2 regions of the Variovorax endophyticus genome follow, and region 2 is predicted to be linked to the other one. Evidence: riboswitches for the same ligand, from Rfam matches in the RefSeq annotation. Region 2 holds a riboswitch; the other holds the start of a gene.
The links. A riboswitch is a leader RNA that binds a small molecule or an ion and turns the genes downstream of it on or off. The one in region 2 is predicted to bind glycine.

Region 1: it holds a riboswitch for glycine, as region 2 does, so the genes downstream of both, gcvT (glycine cleavage system aminomethyltransferase GcvT) here and KV106_RS30930 (D-amino acid dehydrogenase) in region 2, are expected to answer to the same signal.

Annotation. Positions count from the first base shown of each region.
Region 1 covers NZ_JAHUTH010000003.1:52,612-59,232, reverse strand. The annotation lists gene KV106_RS04970 (DUF4880 domain-containing protein) at 1-912, opposite strand, end outside; gene KV106_RS04965 (sigma-70 family RNA polymerase sigma factor) at 909-1,409, opposite strand; gene KV106_RS04960 (acyltransferase family protein) at 1,601-3,640, opposite strand; gene KV106_RS04955 (hypothetical protein) at 3,844-4,395, shown strand; glycine riboswitch at 4,419-4,502, shown strand; glycine riboswitch at 4,523-4,629, shown strand; gene gcvT (glycine cleavage system aminomethyltransferase GcvT) at 4,645-5,844, shown strand; gene gcvH (glycine cleavage system protein GcvH) at 5,893-6,264, shown strand; gene gcvP (aminomethyl-transferring glycine dehydrogenase) at 6,340-6,621, shown strand, end outside.
Region 2 covers NZ_JAHUTH010000030.1:13,880-20,500, reverse strand. The annotation lists gene gmd (GDP-mannose 4,6-dehydratase) at 1-438, shown strand, start outside; gene KV106_RS30955 (GDP-mannose 4,6-dehydratase) at 435-1,319, shown strand; gene rfbC (dTDP-4-dehydrorhamnose 3,5-epimerase) at 1,298-1,846, opposite strand; gene rfbA (glucose-1-phosphate thymidylyltransferase RfbA) at 1,843-2,742, opposite strand; gene rfbD (dTDP-4-dehydrorhamnose reductase) at 2,791-3,681, opposite strand; gene rfbB (dTDP-glucose 4,6-dehydratase) at 3,678-4,748, opposite strand; glycine riboswitch at 5,009-5,126, shown strand; gene KV106_RS30930 (D-amino acid dehydrogenase) at 5,215-6,522, shown strand; gene KV106_RS30925 (FIST signal transduction protein) at 6,545-6,621, opposite strand, start outside.

The DNA.
Region 1 (6,621 bases), on a different contig from region 2:
ATCGGCGCCGCCGAGCTGGAACACGCCCGACACGCGCAGCGACGCGGCTTCGGCATCGCAGGCCAGCGGCGCCTGGCGGTAGCGCGCGAGCTCGGCCACGAAGGCATCGAGCCGCATCTGCCGCGCGACCAGCGCGCCATCGGTCCAGGCATCGGCCTCGAAGCCGGCCTCGGCGGCGCGCTCGGGCGCCGCGCCGTTCGCGCGCACCACGAAGCGGTCGCCGGCCTGCGCGAGCACGGGTGGCGCGTCGCCCGCGTGGATCGCGACCTGGCCCTCGCTCATCGACAGCCGTGTCTCGCTCCCGGCCTGGCGCACGCCGAAGCGCGTGCCGATGGCCTCGAAGCGGGCCTGCGCCGCATGCACCCAGAAGCTGCGGCGGCCGACCAGCGAGTCGGCGTCGGCGCCGGTGCGCACGAACAGCTCGCCGCGCCGCAGCACGATCAGCCGGCGCAGCGGCGAGAACAGCACCTCGGCCTCGGAACCGGTGTTGAGGCTCAGCTCGGTACCGTCGGCCAGCACGACGCGGCGGCGTTCGCCGATCGCCGTGAGGTACTCGGTGCGCTGCAGCCAGGGCGCCTCGTGCCACAGCCAGGCGCCGAACACGCCGCCGGCCGCGACCAGCCCCAGCAGCCGGATCGCGCGACGCCGGCCGCGGGCCTGCAGGCCGGCGGCCGACTGCAGCGCGCCATGGGCCAGCGAGGCCGTGCCCGACGGCACCTGGCGGAAGGCCTCCTCGACCGACTGCACCTGCCGCCAGGCCTGCTCGTGCAGAGGATCGGCCGCGCGCCAGGCCTCGCAGGCGGCCTGGACCTCGGCGCCGGCGCTGCCCGAGCCCAGGCGCACCGCCCAGGCGATGGCCTCGTCGAGCACCTCGGGTGGAGCGCCGCCCTCCGGCGCCGCGCGGCCGCTCATCGCAGCGACAGGCAGTGGCGGATCGCAGTCGCCATGTATTTCTCGACCGAGCTCAGGCTCACGCCGAGCTGCCGCGCGATCTCGTTGTAGCCCAGGCCCTCGAGCCGCGACAGCAGGAAGGCGCTGCGGGCCTTGGGCGCGAGCCCGTCGAGCATGGCGTCGATGCGCACCAGCGCCTCGACCAGCATCAGTTGCGCCTCGGGCGACGGCGCCTGCGGCTCGGGCAGGTGGGCGATGGCGTCGAGGCAGGCGCGCTCGAGCGTCTTGCGCCGCACGTGGTCGACCGCGAGGCCGTGCGCGATGGTCGTGAGCCAGGCGCGCGGCTCGCGCAGTTCGGCGAGCTCGCGCGGCCGGCCGAGCACGCGCATGAAGGTGTCCTGCGCCAGGTCGGCCGCATCGCAGGCATTGCCGAGCTTGCGGCGCAGCCAGCCCTGCAGCCACGCATGGTGGTCGCCGTAGAGCGTTTCGACGCTGGGGGTGGAGACGAGATCCGTCATGGCTGGCACGGGAAGAAGGCGCCCCGCCGGCCGCGGGGCGCCCGATTATCGGCGAGCCCGCGGCGCGGTCCGGCGCCCGGGGCAAAGGGTGGAGAACGGTGCATCGGTGTCTGTCGCATCCCCCGTTTGACGAACGGCGCCGCAAAACCCGCAATGCCCGATTGCAACAATGTGCTTCAGGGATGCATGACTCAGGGCGGCGGGCCGCGCAGCAGCACCTCGTCGAGCCAGTCCGCATGCGCGCGCGTGAAGGCCGGCCGCAGGTGCTGCTCGTCGATGAAGGCCGGGCTGCCGTCCGGCAGGGTGCGATCGCACCGGCCGCCGCGGCACATCCGGCGCGTGACGTCGATGGCCTTGGCGCCGCTGGCCGCCGCGATGCGCAGCAGCTGGTCGTTGAGCGCGGCCTGCGACAGCGGCTGCGGCGTCGTGACCTCGCGCGACACCCGCAACGAACCGAGCCGGCTGCCCTCGAGCATGCGCGCCGGGTCGAACCCACTGCCGCCCGGGTTGTCGAGCAGCAGGTAGACCTTCTTGCCGCGTTGCACCAGCGCTGCCAGCAGGCCCTCGAGCGCGGCCAGCGCGCGCGCCTCCCCTTCCCTGCGCTCGATCGGATAGGCGGCCTCGCCCTCGCGCAGGTCGAAGCCCATCGGCAGGCCCAGGGTCTCGGTGAAGTAGCAGTTCCAGCAGGCGCCGACCAGCACCGTCTCGAACGGTCCCTCGAGCGCCATGCGCAGCCCTTCGTCGCGCCGCGCGCCGCACTCGATGCCCTGGCGCGCGAACACGCCGGGGATCGGCGGGCAGGCCAGGAACACCGTGAAGTACGAGCTCGCCATGCGCTCGGGCGCGCGCTGTGCCAGCGCCGCGGCGCGCGGCGCGTACTGCATCACGTGGCTGTCGCCGATCAGCAGCACCTTGTGCGCGCCCTCGCCGATGCGGTAGGTGACGAAGGGTCCGAGTTCGCCGGTGGTCGGTCCGTCGTGGTAGTCGCGGTCGGCCGCCGCATCGGCCATGCGCTGCAGCGCCGGCCCGTCCAGCCGCGCCGGCAGCCCGGCCTGCACCGCGCAACCCGCGAGCGCGACCAGCACCATGCCGGCGCCAAGCCAGCGCACGGTGGCGCCGCCCGCGCGAGCGCGCAGCCGGCGCTCGAGCCAGCCATGGGTCGCGGCGGCCAGCAGCAGGCTCGCGGCCAGCGCCGCCACGCGCACCGAGGCGGCCAGACCCGTGAGCTCGTGCGGCTCGCGCGGCAGCACGATGCGCAGGAAGCTCAGCACCGGCCAGTGCCAGAGGTACAGCGGATAGCTCAGCAGGCCGATCCACACCAGCACGCGGTTCGACAGCAGGCGCCGGTTCAGCACGCCGCCGCCGCCGGCCGCGATGCAGCAGGCCGCGCCCGCCACCGGCAGCAGCGCCCACCCACCCGGAAAGGCCTTGTCGGCGCGCACCGTTGCCAGGCCGATCGCGATCAGCGCCACGCCCGCCAGCGACAGCAGGTGGGCACGCCAGCCCGCGGGCGGCGCGTGGCCCGGCCGCAGCTGCAGGCAGGCCACGATGCCGCCGGCCGCGAGTTCCCAGGCGCGCGACAGCGGCGAATAGAACGAGGCCCCGCGATGCGAATGGATGCCCAGCACGTTGATCGCGAAGGAGGCGATCGCCACCAGCCACAGCACGCGCAGCAGCGGCCAGCGCCGGCGCCAGCTCAGCGCGATCAGCACCGGCCACAGGATGTAGAACTGCTCCTCGATGCCCAGTGACCACAGGTGCAGCAGCGGCTTGAGCTCGGCCGCGGCGTCGAAGTAGCCGGCCTCGCGCCAGAAGACCAGATTGGCCACGAAGAAGGCGCCGCCGCCCGCCTGCCGCCCGAGCGCCCTGAACTCGTCGTCGAGCAGCACCCACCAGCCGAAGGCCAGCACCGTGGCGAGCACCAGCAGCAGCGCCGGGAAGATGCGCCGCACGCGCCGCGCATAGAAGTCGCGATAACTGAAGCGGCCCTCGGCCTGCGCGCGCAGCAGGATCGAGGTGATCAGGAAGCCCGAGATCACGAAGAAGACATCGACGCCGATGAAGCCGCCGGGCACCGCGCGCGGAAAGGCGTGGAAAAACACCACCGCGAGCACCGCGACGGCGCGCAGGCCGTCGATGTCGGCGCGATAGGCTTCGGCCCGCGCGGCGGTGTTCGCCGCAATGGCCGGCGCGCGCATCGGCAGGTCGCGAAAGGTCGGGCTCGTGCTCATCGGGGTCGGCAACATCCGGTGCAGCCCGCGCCGTCCGGAGCGCGTTCCGGTCTTGTCGCGAGGGCTTGCCGGGTTGCCGAACGGAAGCGCGAAACCCGCAGCGCTCGCACGGGCGATGCTTAAGCCTTTGGTGTTCCGCGCTTCATGAAGATGTCACGCGCATCCGCGATGCTCGGGCTCCATCCCGGACCCGGCGGCACCGCATGTTTCCCACCAAGACCGACAAGGCGCGCGACGAACTCCAGGGCGGACAGCGCACCCTGAGCCAGCGCGAACGGGCCTTGCTGCTGATGGCCGACGGCCGCCGCTCGCTGACCGACTTCAGCCCGCTGTTCGCGAGCCGCGGCGATGCCGAGCAGGCCCTGATGACGCTGGTGGAGCGCGGCTACCTGCACGACCCGCGCACGGTGGCCGTGGTGGAGGCGGTGGAGGCCGCGGCGCCGGAACCGCAGCCCGCGCCGGCCGCCGAACCCATCCACGTCTCGACCGCCGCCGACGCCTTCGACGGCAAGCGCTCGCTGGCCACCACGCGCATGTTCCTGTTCGACATCTGCGAGCGCATGTTCGTGCGCCGCGATCCGCGCTTCGCGCTGCAGATGCGCGACGCGCTGCGCGAGGCGCGCGACCGCGAGGCCATGCTGACCATCGCCGCGCTGATGCTGACCGAGGTCGAGAAGACGGCCGGCGCCGAGCGCGCGGAGTCATTGCGCGAGCGCATCGAGCGGCTGCTGCCGCCGGCCGAAGTGATGCACTGAACCGGCGCCGCAATCCACTACACTCGCCCGGGTCAGGAGAGAGCCCCGCACGGGGCCGCCGAAGGCGCAGGGAACCCCCGAACGCTCAGGCAAAAGGACTGACACAGCGCCGGCCCTCGCGGGACGGCGTTTCCTTGCTGGAGAGAGGCCGGTGCCGCAGGCGCCAGGCCCACCGAAGGAGCAAACCCCGATCGTGGGGCGAATCTCTCAGGTAAAGCGGACAGCAGGGGTGGCCCCATGGCGCGAGCCATGGCATTCGATTGCTGCCCCCAGGAGTGCCCCGTGGCTGCTTCCGCCCCCGAATCCGAACTGCTCAAGACCCCGCTGCACGCATTGCACCTGGAACTCGGCGCCCGCATGGTGCCCTTCGCCGGCTACTCGATGCCGGTCCAGTACCCCGCCGGCCTGATGGCCGAGCACAAACATACGCGCGAGGCCGCGGGCCTGTTCGACATCTCCCACATGGGCCAGCTGCGCCTGTCCGGCCCCGACGCCGCGGCCGCCTTCGAGACCCTGATGCCGGTCGACGTGATCGACCTGCCCGCGGGCAAGCAGCGCTACGGCCTGCTGCTCGACGACCAGGGCGGCATCCTCGACGACCTGATGTTCTTCAACGAAGGCAACGGCTCGCTGTTCGTGATCGTCAACGGCGCCTGCAAGGTGGCCGACATCGCCCACATCCAGCAGAGGATCGGCCAGCGCTGCCAGGTGCAGCCGCTGCCCGAGCAGGCGCTGCTCGCGCTGCAGGGACCGCAGGCCGCGGCCACGCTGGCAAGGCTCTCGCCCGGCATCGAGCGCTTCGTGTTCATGACCGGCGGCGCGGTGCAGATCGGCGGCATAGCCGCCTTCGTCACGCGCAGCGGCTACACCGGCGAGGACGGCTTCGAGATCTCGGTCGCCGCGAAGGACGCCGAGGCGCTGGCGCGACTGCTGCTGGCCCAGCCCGAGGTCAAGCCCATCGGCCTGGGCGCGCGCAACTCGCTGCGGCTCGAGGCCGGCCTGTGCCTCTACGGCAGCGACATCGACACCAGTACCACGCCGGTCGAGGCCTCGCTCAACTGGGCGATCCAGAAGGTGCGCCGCACGGGCGGCGCGCGCGCGGGCGGCTTCCCCGGCGCCGAGAAGATCCTGGCCCAGCTCACCGCCGCCACCGGCGCGGCCGGCCATCTCGACCACGACACGCTCAAGCGCCGCCGCGTCGGCCTGGTCGCGCTCGAGCGCATCCCGGTGCGCGACGGCACGCCGCTGCAGTCCTTCGAGGGCCAGGACATCGGCCAGGTCACCAGCGGCCTGCTGGGCCCGACGGCCGACCGGCCGGTCGCCATGGGCTACGTGGCCACCGCCTTCGCCGAGCCCGGCACCCGGGTGCAGGCCATCGTGCGCGGCAAGCCGGTGCCGATGGAGGTCTCGACGCTGCCTTTCGTGCCGACCCGCTACTACCGCGGCTAACCTACGCCCCGGCATCGGCCACTTTTTATCCACGAGGAGTTTTTCGACATGAGCATCAAGTACACCAAGGACCACGAATGGGTGCAGGCCGAGGGCGGCAACGCCACGGTCGGCATCACCGTCCATGCGCAGGACGCGCTGGGCGACGTGGTCTTCGTCGACCTGCCCGAGGTCGGCAAGAGCTTCGCCCAGGGCGATGTCGCCGGCGTCGTCGAATCGGTGAAGGCCGCGGCCGACGTGTTCATGCCCGTCTCGGGCGAGATCACCGAAGTCAACGAGGCCCTGCGCGCCGATCCCTCGCTCGCCAACAGCGCGCCGCTGGCCGAAGGCTGGTTCTTCAAGGTCAAGCTGTCCGAACCGGCGCAGCTCGACGCGCTGATGGACGAAACCGCCTACGGCAAGTTCGCCGAGGAATCCTGACCCCCTGAAACCGGATGGCCGGACGCGAAGGCTCGCGTCCGGAAGTCCGCTCCCCCTTCTCTTCCCCCGCCCGCCATGCCCACCCCCGCCGCCCTGCCCACCCTGCAAGAACTCGAGAACGCCGAGGAATTCATCGCCCGCCACATCGGCATCGATGCCGACGACGAGGCGCGCATGCTGCCCGTGATCGGGTCGGCCACGCGCGCCGAACTCATCGACGGCATCGTGCCCGCGGCGATCCGGCGCAGCAAGCCGATGCGGCTGCCGGCACCGGCCACCGAGGCCGATGCGCTGGCCGAGCTCAAGGCGATCGCGGCGAAGAACAAGGTGTTCCGCAACTTCATCGGCCAGGGCTAC
Region 2 (6,621 bases):
GCAAAGATCAAGCTCGGCAAGCTCGACGTGCTCGAGTTGGGCAACCTCGATGCCAAGCGCGACTGGGGCTTCGCCAAGGAATACGTCGAGGGCATGTGGCGGATGCTGCAGGTCGACGAACCCGATACCTACGTGCTGGCAACCAACCGGACGGAAACCGTCCGCGATTTCGTGCGGATGGCATTCAAGGGCGCCGGCATCGACGTGGACTTCAAGGGCTCCAACGAGGCCGAAACGGCCGTGGACACCGCGACCGGCAAGACGGTGATGCGCGTGAATCCCAAATTCCACCGCCCTGCGGAAGTCGACCTGCTGATCGGGAACCCGGCCAAGGCCAAGGCCAAGCTCGGCTGGGAACCTGCCACCACGCTCGAGCAACTCTGCCAGATGATGGTGGAGGCCGACCTGCGCCGCAACGAACAGGGATTTTCGTTTTGAAAATCCTGCTGACCGGCGCGGATGGATTCACCGGCCGCCCGTTCGTTCGCCACGCCGAGTCGGCGGGCCACGAGGTGATCCCGCTGCGCGCCGATCTCACGGATCCGGATGCGGTGAGCGCCGAGGTCGGCAACGCGGCACCGGATGCCGTCGTCCATCTCGCGGCGATCAGCTTCGTGGGACATGCCAACGATGGTGCGTTCTATGCGGTCAACGTGGTCGGAACGACGAATCTGCTGAATGCACTCACGCGGCTTGCCGTTCCGCCACGCCGGGTCCTGCTGGCGAGCAGCGCGAACATCTACGGCAACACGGCCACTTCACCCATCTCGGAAGCCCAGCCGCCGGCGCCGGTCAACCATTACGGCATGAGCAAGCTGGCCATGGAATACATGGCCCGCACCTACGGTGACAGGCTCAACCTGCTGATCACGAGGCCCTTCAATTACACCGGCCCCGGGCAAGACGCCAACTTCCTGATCCCCAAGCTGGCCCTGCACTTCGCCCGCTGCTCGGAGTCGATCTCCCTCGGGAACCTGGACGTCGAGAGGGAGTTCAACGACGTGCAGATGGTGTGCGATGCCTACCTCGAGTTGCTGAGCGTCGGCGAGGCCGGCGAAACCTACAACATCTGCTCAGGCCGCCCCCATGCACTTCGATCGGTGATCGAGATGCTGGCGAAAATGACTTCGCACAACCCTCGCATCGAGGTCAATCCGGCTTTCGTGAGAGCCAACGAAGTCCATCGGCTGTGCGGCGATCCCGCCAAGCTGCATGGACTCCTGGCTCGCCACGGCCGTACGCTGGCCGAGCCGGCGCTCGAGGACACGCTGCGGCGCATGCTCGCCGCAGCCGCGGATCAGGCGAAGACTTCCGCCTGATCGAGCGAGAGGGCAGCCATGTCCTTCGCTGAAAGCTGCGGCGCCACGCCGACATCCGGCCAGGCGATGCCGAGTGCGGCATCGTTCCAGGCAATCGCCCGCTCATGCACCGGCGCGTAATAGTCGGTCGTCTTGTACAGAAACTCCGCCGTCTCCGTCAGCACCAGGAAGCCGTGCGCGAACCCGGCGGGCACCCACAGCTGCTTGTGGTTGTGCTCGCTGAGCTCCTCGCCCACCCACCGGCCGAAGGTCGGCGACGAGCGGCGGATGTCCACCGCCACGTCGAACACCGCGCCGCGCACGCAGCGCACCAGCTTGCCCTGCGGCTGCTGGATCTGGTAGTGCAGGCCGCGCAGCACGCCCTGGGCCGAGCGCGAATGGTTGTCCTGCACGAACTCGACATGGCGCCCCACGGCCTCGTCGAAGGCCTTGCCGTTGAAGCTCTCGAAGAAGAAGCCGCGCGCGTCGCCGAACACCTTCGGCTCGATGACGAGAACGTCGGGAATCGCGGTAGGGGTGACTTTCACGAACGCACCTCGTCCTTCAGCAGGCGTTGCAGGTACTTGCCATAGCCGCTCTTGGCGAGCGGCGCGGCGAGCTTCTCGAGCTGCGCGGCATCGATGAAGCCGTTGCGCCAGGCGATCTCCTCGGGGCAGGCGATCTTCAGGCCCTGGCGATGCTCGAGCGTGGCGATGAACTGGCCCGCCTCGAGCAGGCTCTCGTGCGTGCCGGTGTCGAGCCAGGCATAGCCGCGCTGCATGATCTGCACGTTGAGCTGGCCGAGGTCGAGGTAGGCCTGGTTGACCGCGGTGATCTCGAGCTCGCCGCGCGCGCTGGGCTTGACGGCCTTGGCGATGTCGACGACCTGGTTGTCGTAGAAGTAGAGGCCCGTCACGGCGTAGCTGCTCTTGGGTTCGAGCGGCTTCTCCTCGATGCTGCTGGCCTTGCCCTGCGCGTCGAAGGCCACCACGCCGTAGCGCTCGGGGTCGTGCACGTGGTAGGCGAAGACGGTCGCGCCCTTGGCCTGCGCATCGGCGTCGGACAGCAGGTGCACGAAGTCGTGGCCGTAGTAGATGTTGTCGCCGAGCACCAGCGCGCTCGGCGAATTGCCGACGAACCTGTCGCCGATGATGAAGGCCTGCGCCAGCCCGTCGGGACTGGGCTGCACGGCGTACTGCAGGTTCAGGCCCCACTGGCTGCCGTCGCCCAGCAGTTGCTGGAAGCGCGGCGTGTCCTGCGGCGTGCTGATGACGAGGATGTCGCGCATGCCGCCGAGCATCAGCGTGCTCAGCGGGTAATAGATCATGGGCTTGTCGTACACCGGCAGCAGCTGCTTGCTGATCGCGAGCGTGGCCGGATGCAACCGCGTGCCCGAGCCGCCGGCCAGGATGATGCCCTTGCGCTGCGTCGTCTGGATGGTCATCGTTGGTGTCTTCTCTTCAGGGGTTCGGGTCCGGCGCGCGATGCGCGCTCAGAGGATCTCGCGCAGCATGCGCGCGACGCCGTTCTGCCACGGCGGCAGCACCAGCCCGAAGGCGGCCTGCAGCTTCGAGGTGTCGAGGCGCGAGTTGTGCGGCCGGGTGGCCGGCGTGGGAAAGGCGCTGGTCGGCACGGCCTCGACCTGCTGCGGCCCGGCCTTGAGCTCGACACCGGCCTGCTGCGCGAGTTCGAGCACGTAGCGCGCATAACCGTACCAGGTGGTCTCGCCGCCCGCGATCGCGTGATAGAGCCCGGCCTTGGACGGGTCCTGCAAGGTGGCGCGAATGGCATGGGCCGTGATGTCGGCCAGCAGCTCGGCACCGGTGGGCGCGCCGAACTGGTCGTCGATGACGGTCAGCTTGTCGCGTTCCCTGGCCAGCCGCAGCATGGTCTTGGCGAAGTTGCCGCCGCGCGCCGCATAGACCCAGCTGGTGCGAAAGATCAGGTGCTTCGCGCAGTGCCGCGCCACCAGTTGCTCGCCCTCGAGCTTGGTGCGGCCGTAGACGCTCAGCGGGCCGGTCGCGTCGGTTTCCTTCCAGGGCGCGGTGCCGCTGCCGTCGAAGACATAGTCGGTCGAGTAGTGGACCATCAGCGCGCCGAGCTCCTGCGCGGCCTGCGCCACCACGCCGGGCGAGGTGGCGTTGAGCTTGCGCGCGAACTCGGGCTCGCTCTCGGCCTTGTCGACGGCGGTGTGGGCGGCGGCATTGACGACCACGTCGGGGCGCACCTGCCGCACGGTGTCGGCCAGTTGCTCGGGCCGGCTGAAGTCGGCGTGGAAGTCGGTGCTGTCGAAATCGAGCGCGACCAGCTCGCCCAGCGGTGCGAGGCTGCGCTGCAGTTCCCAGCCGACCTGTCCGCCCTTGCCCAGCAGCAGCAGCTTCATGCGGAAGCCTTCGCGTCGTACTGCTTCTCGACCCAGGCGCGGTAGGCGCCGCTTTGCACGTTGCGCACCCAGTCGCCGTTGGCGAGGTACCACTCGACCGTCTTGCGGATGCCGGTGTCGAAGGTCTCGGCCGGCTTCCAGCCGAGCTCGCGCTCTAGCTTGCGCGCGTCGATGGCGTAGCGCCGGTCATGGCCAGGGCGGTCGGTGACGTAGCTGATCTGTTCGGCGTAGCCCTTGCCGTCGGCACGCGGACGCAACTCGTCGAGCAGCGCACACACGGTCTTCACGATCTCGATGTTCGGCTTCTCGTTCCAGCCGCCCACGTTGTAGGTCTCGCCGAGCCGGCCGGCCTCGAGCACGCGACGGATCGCGCTGCAGTGGTCCTTGACGTAGAGCCAGTCGCGCACCTGCATGCCGTCGCCATACACGGGCAGCGGCTTGCCGGCCAGCGCGTTGACGATCATCAGCGGGATCAGCTTCTCGGGGAAATGGAAGGGGCCGTAGTTGTTCGAGCAGTTGGTGGTGAGCACCGGCAGGCCGTAGGTGTGGTGCCAGGCGCGCACGAGGTGGTCGCTGGCGGCCTTGCTGGCCGAGTACGGGCTGTTGGGCTCGTACTTGTTCTCCTCGGTGAAGGCCGGGTCGGTCTTCGAGAGCGAGCCGTAGACCTCGTCGGTCGACACGTGCAGGAAGCGGAAGGCCGCCTTCTGGTCGGCCGGCAGCGCGTTCCAGTAACCACGCACCGACTCGAGCAGTCGGAAGGTACCGAGCACGTTGGTCTGCACGAAGTCCTCGGGGCCGTGGATCGAGCGGTCCACGTGCGACTCGGCCGCGAAATTGACCACCGCGCGCGGCTTGTGCTCGGCCAGCAGGCGGTCGAGCAGCGCGCTGTCGCCGATGTCGCCCTGCACGAAGACATGGCGCGGATTGCCCTTGAGCGAAGCCAGGGTCTCGAGATTGCCGGCGTAGGTGAGCTTGTCGAGGTTCACGACCGGTTCGTCGCCTTGCGCGATCCAGTCGAGGACGAAATTGGCGCCGATGAAGCCGGCGCCGCCGGTAACCAGGATCATGGAGTCCCCTGTGCTGTGTGATTGCTGAGTCGCGTGGTCGAAAGCCCGAAGCCGCGCGGGCGCGGCCGGGCGTGGATTATCCCACCCGTGCGCAAGGCCGAATCCCGGGGTTGGCCGGTGCGCAAGGCCCGCCTACAATCGCCACCCATTGCAGGAGAGCGGGCCGCATGCATCGCGCAGGCAGCCCCACCGAAGGCGCAAACTCCCATAAACGCTCAGGTCGGCTCCACGCTTCGCGCGGGACCTGTACTGCAACCACTGAAACGCCGTCTGGAGAGCCAGCACATCGCCCATCGCGGCCGTGCTGCGCCGAAGGAGCAAGTCCGCTGCAAGGTGCAGCGGATGAAACTCTCAGGTACCGAGGACAGGGGGAGCGGCAATTGGACGGCCGTCCGGTTGCGCGCTATCTATTCAGCAGCACAACCTTCACGCCGTTCAAGCGCTTCGACCTCGAAAGGTACTTGAAATGCGCGTGATCGTATTGGGCGCCGGCCTGCTCGGCGTGACCTCGGCCTACTACCTCCAGCAACTCGGCCACGACGTGACCGTGATCGACCGGCAGGCCACCCCGGCCGCCGAGACCAGCTTCGCCAACGGCGGCCAGATCTCGGTGAGCCATGCCGAGCCCTGGGCCAATCCCAGCGCGCCGCTCAAGGTGCTGCAGTGGCTGGGCAAGGAAGACGCCCCGCTGCTGTTCCGCATCCGCGCCGACATGCGCCAGTGGCTCTGGGGCCTGCAGTTCCTGCGCGAGTGCACGCCCGCGCGCACGCGCCACAACATCGAGCAGATCGTGCGCCTGGGCACCTACAGCCGCGACACGCTGCAGCAGCTGCGCCGCGACACCGGCATCCGCTACGACGAGCGCACGCAGGGCATCCTGCACTTCTACACGACGCAAAAAGAGTTCGACGGCGCCCTCGCGCCCGCCGAGCAGATGCGCGCGCTGGGCTGCGAGCGCCAGGTGATCTCGGCCGACGAGGCCGTGAAGCTCGAGCCCGCGCTGGCCCATATCCGGCCGCAGCTCGCCGGCGCCACCTACACGGCCGAGGACGAATCGGGCGACGCCAACCGCTTCGCGCGCGAACTCGCGCGGCTCGCGGCCGAGGCGGGCGTGAAGTTCCTGATGAGCCACACCATCACCGCGCTGCGCGAGGTGGGCGGCGCGATCGACCACGTCGAGGTCACCGACGCCGAGGGCCGCTTCCAGCGCATCCGCGGCGATGCCTTCGTGATGGCCATGGGTTCGCTGAGCCCGCTGCTGGCGGCACCGCTGGGCATCCGGCTGCCGATCTATCCGGCCAAGGGCTATTCGGTCACGATGCCGGTGAAGGACGCGAGCAAGGCCTACCAGGTCTCGCTGACCGACGACGAATACAAGCTGGTGTTCTCGCGCTACACCTCGGAGTCGGGCGACCGCATGCGCATCGCCGGCACGGCCGAGCTCAACGGCTACGACCGCGACCTCAACCGCGTGCGCTGCGAAGCCATCGTGCGCCGCGTCGAGCAGCTGTTCCCCGGCGCCGGCGACACCGCCCAGGCCCAGTTCTGGACCGGCCTGCGCCCGGCCACGCCGAGCAACGTGCCGCTGATCGGCCGCACGAAACTCGCGAACCTCTACCTCAACACCGGCCACGGCACGCTCGGCTGGACCCACGCCTGCGGCTCGGGCAAGTCGATCGCGCGCATCGTGAGCGGCCTGGCGCCGGAGGTGGATTTCGCGTTCACGGGGCTGCCCCGGCCCGTGGCGGGCGTGGCGCGGCCCGCGCTGGGCTGAGCTTCCGAAAGAAGGCGGACGCTCAGTCGTCCGCCGTGAACACCGTCAGCACACCCGTGTAGCCATACACGTGGTGCCGCGCGATCTCGCCCGCGGCGA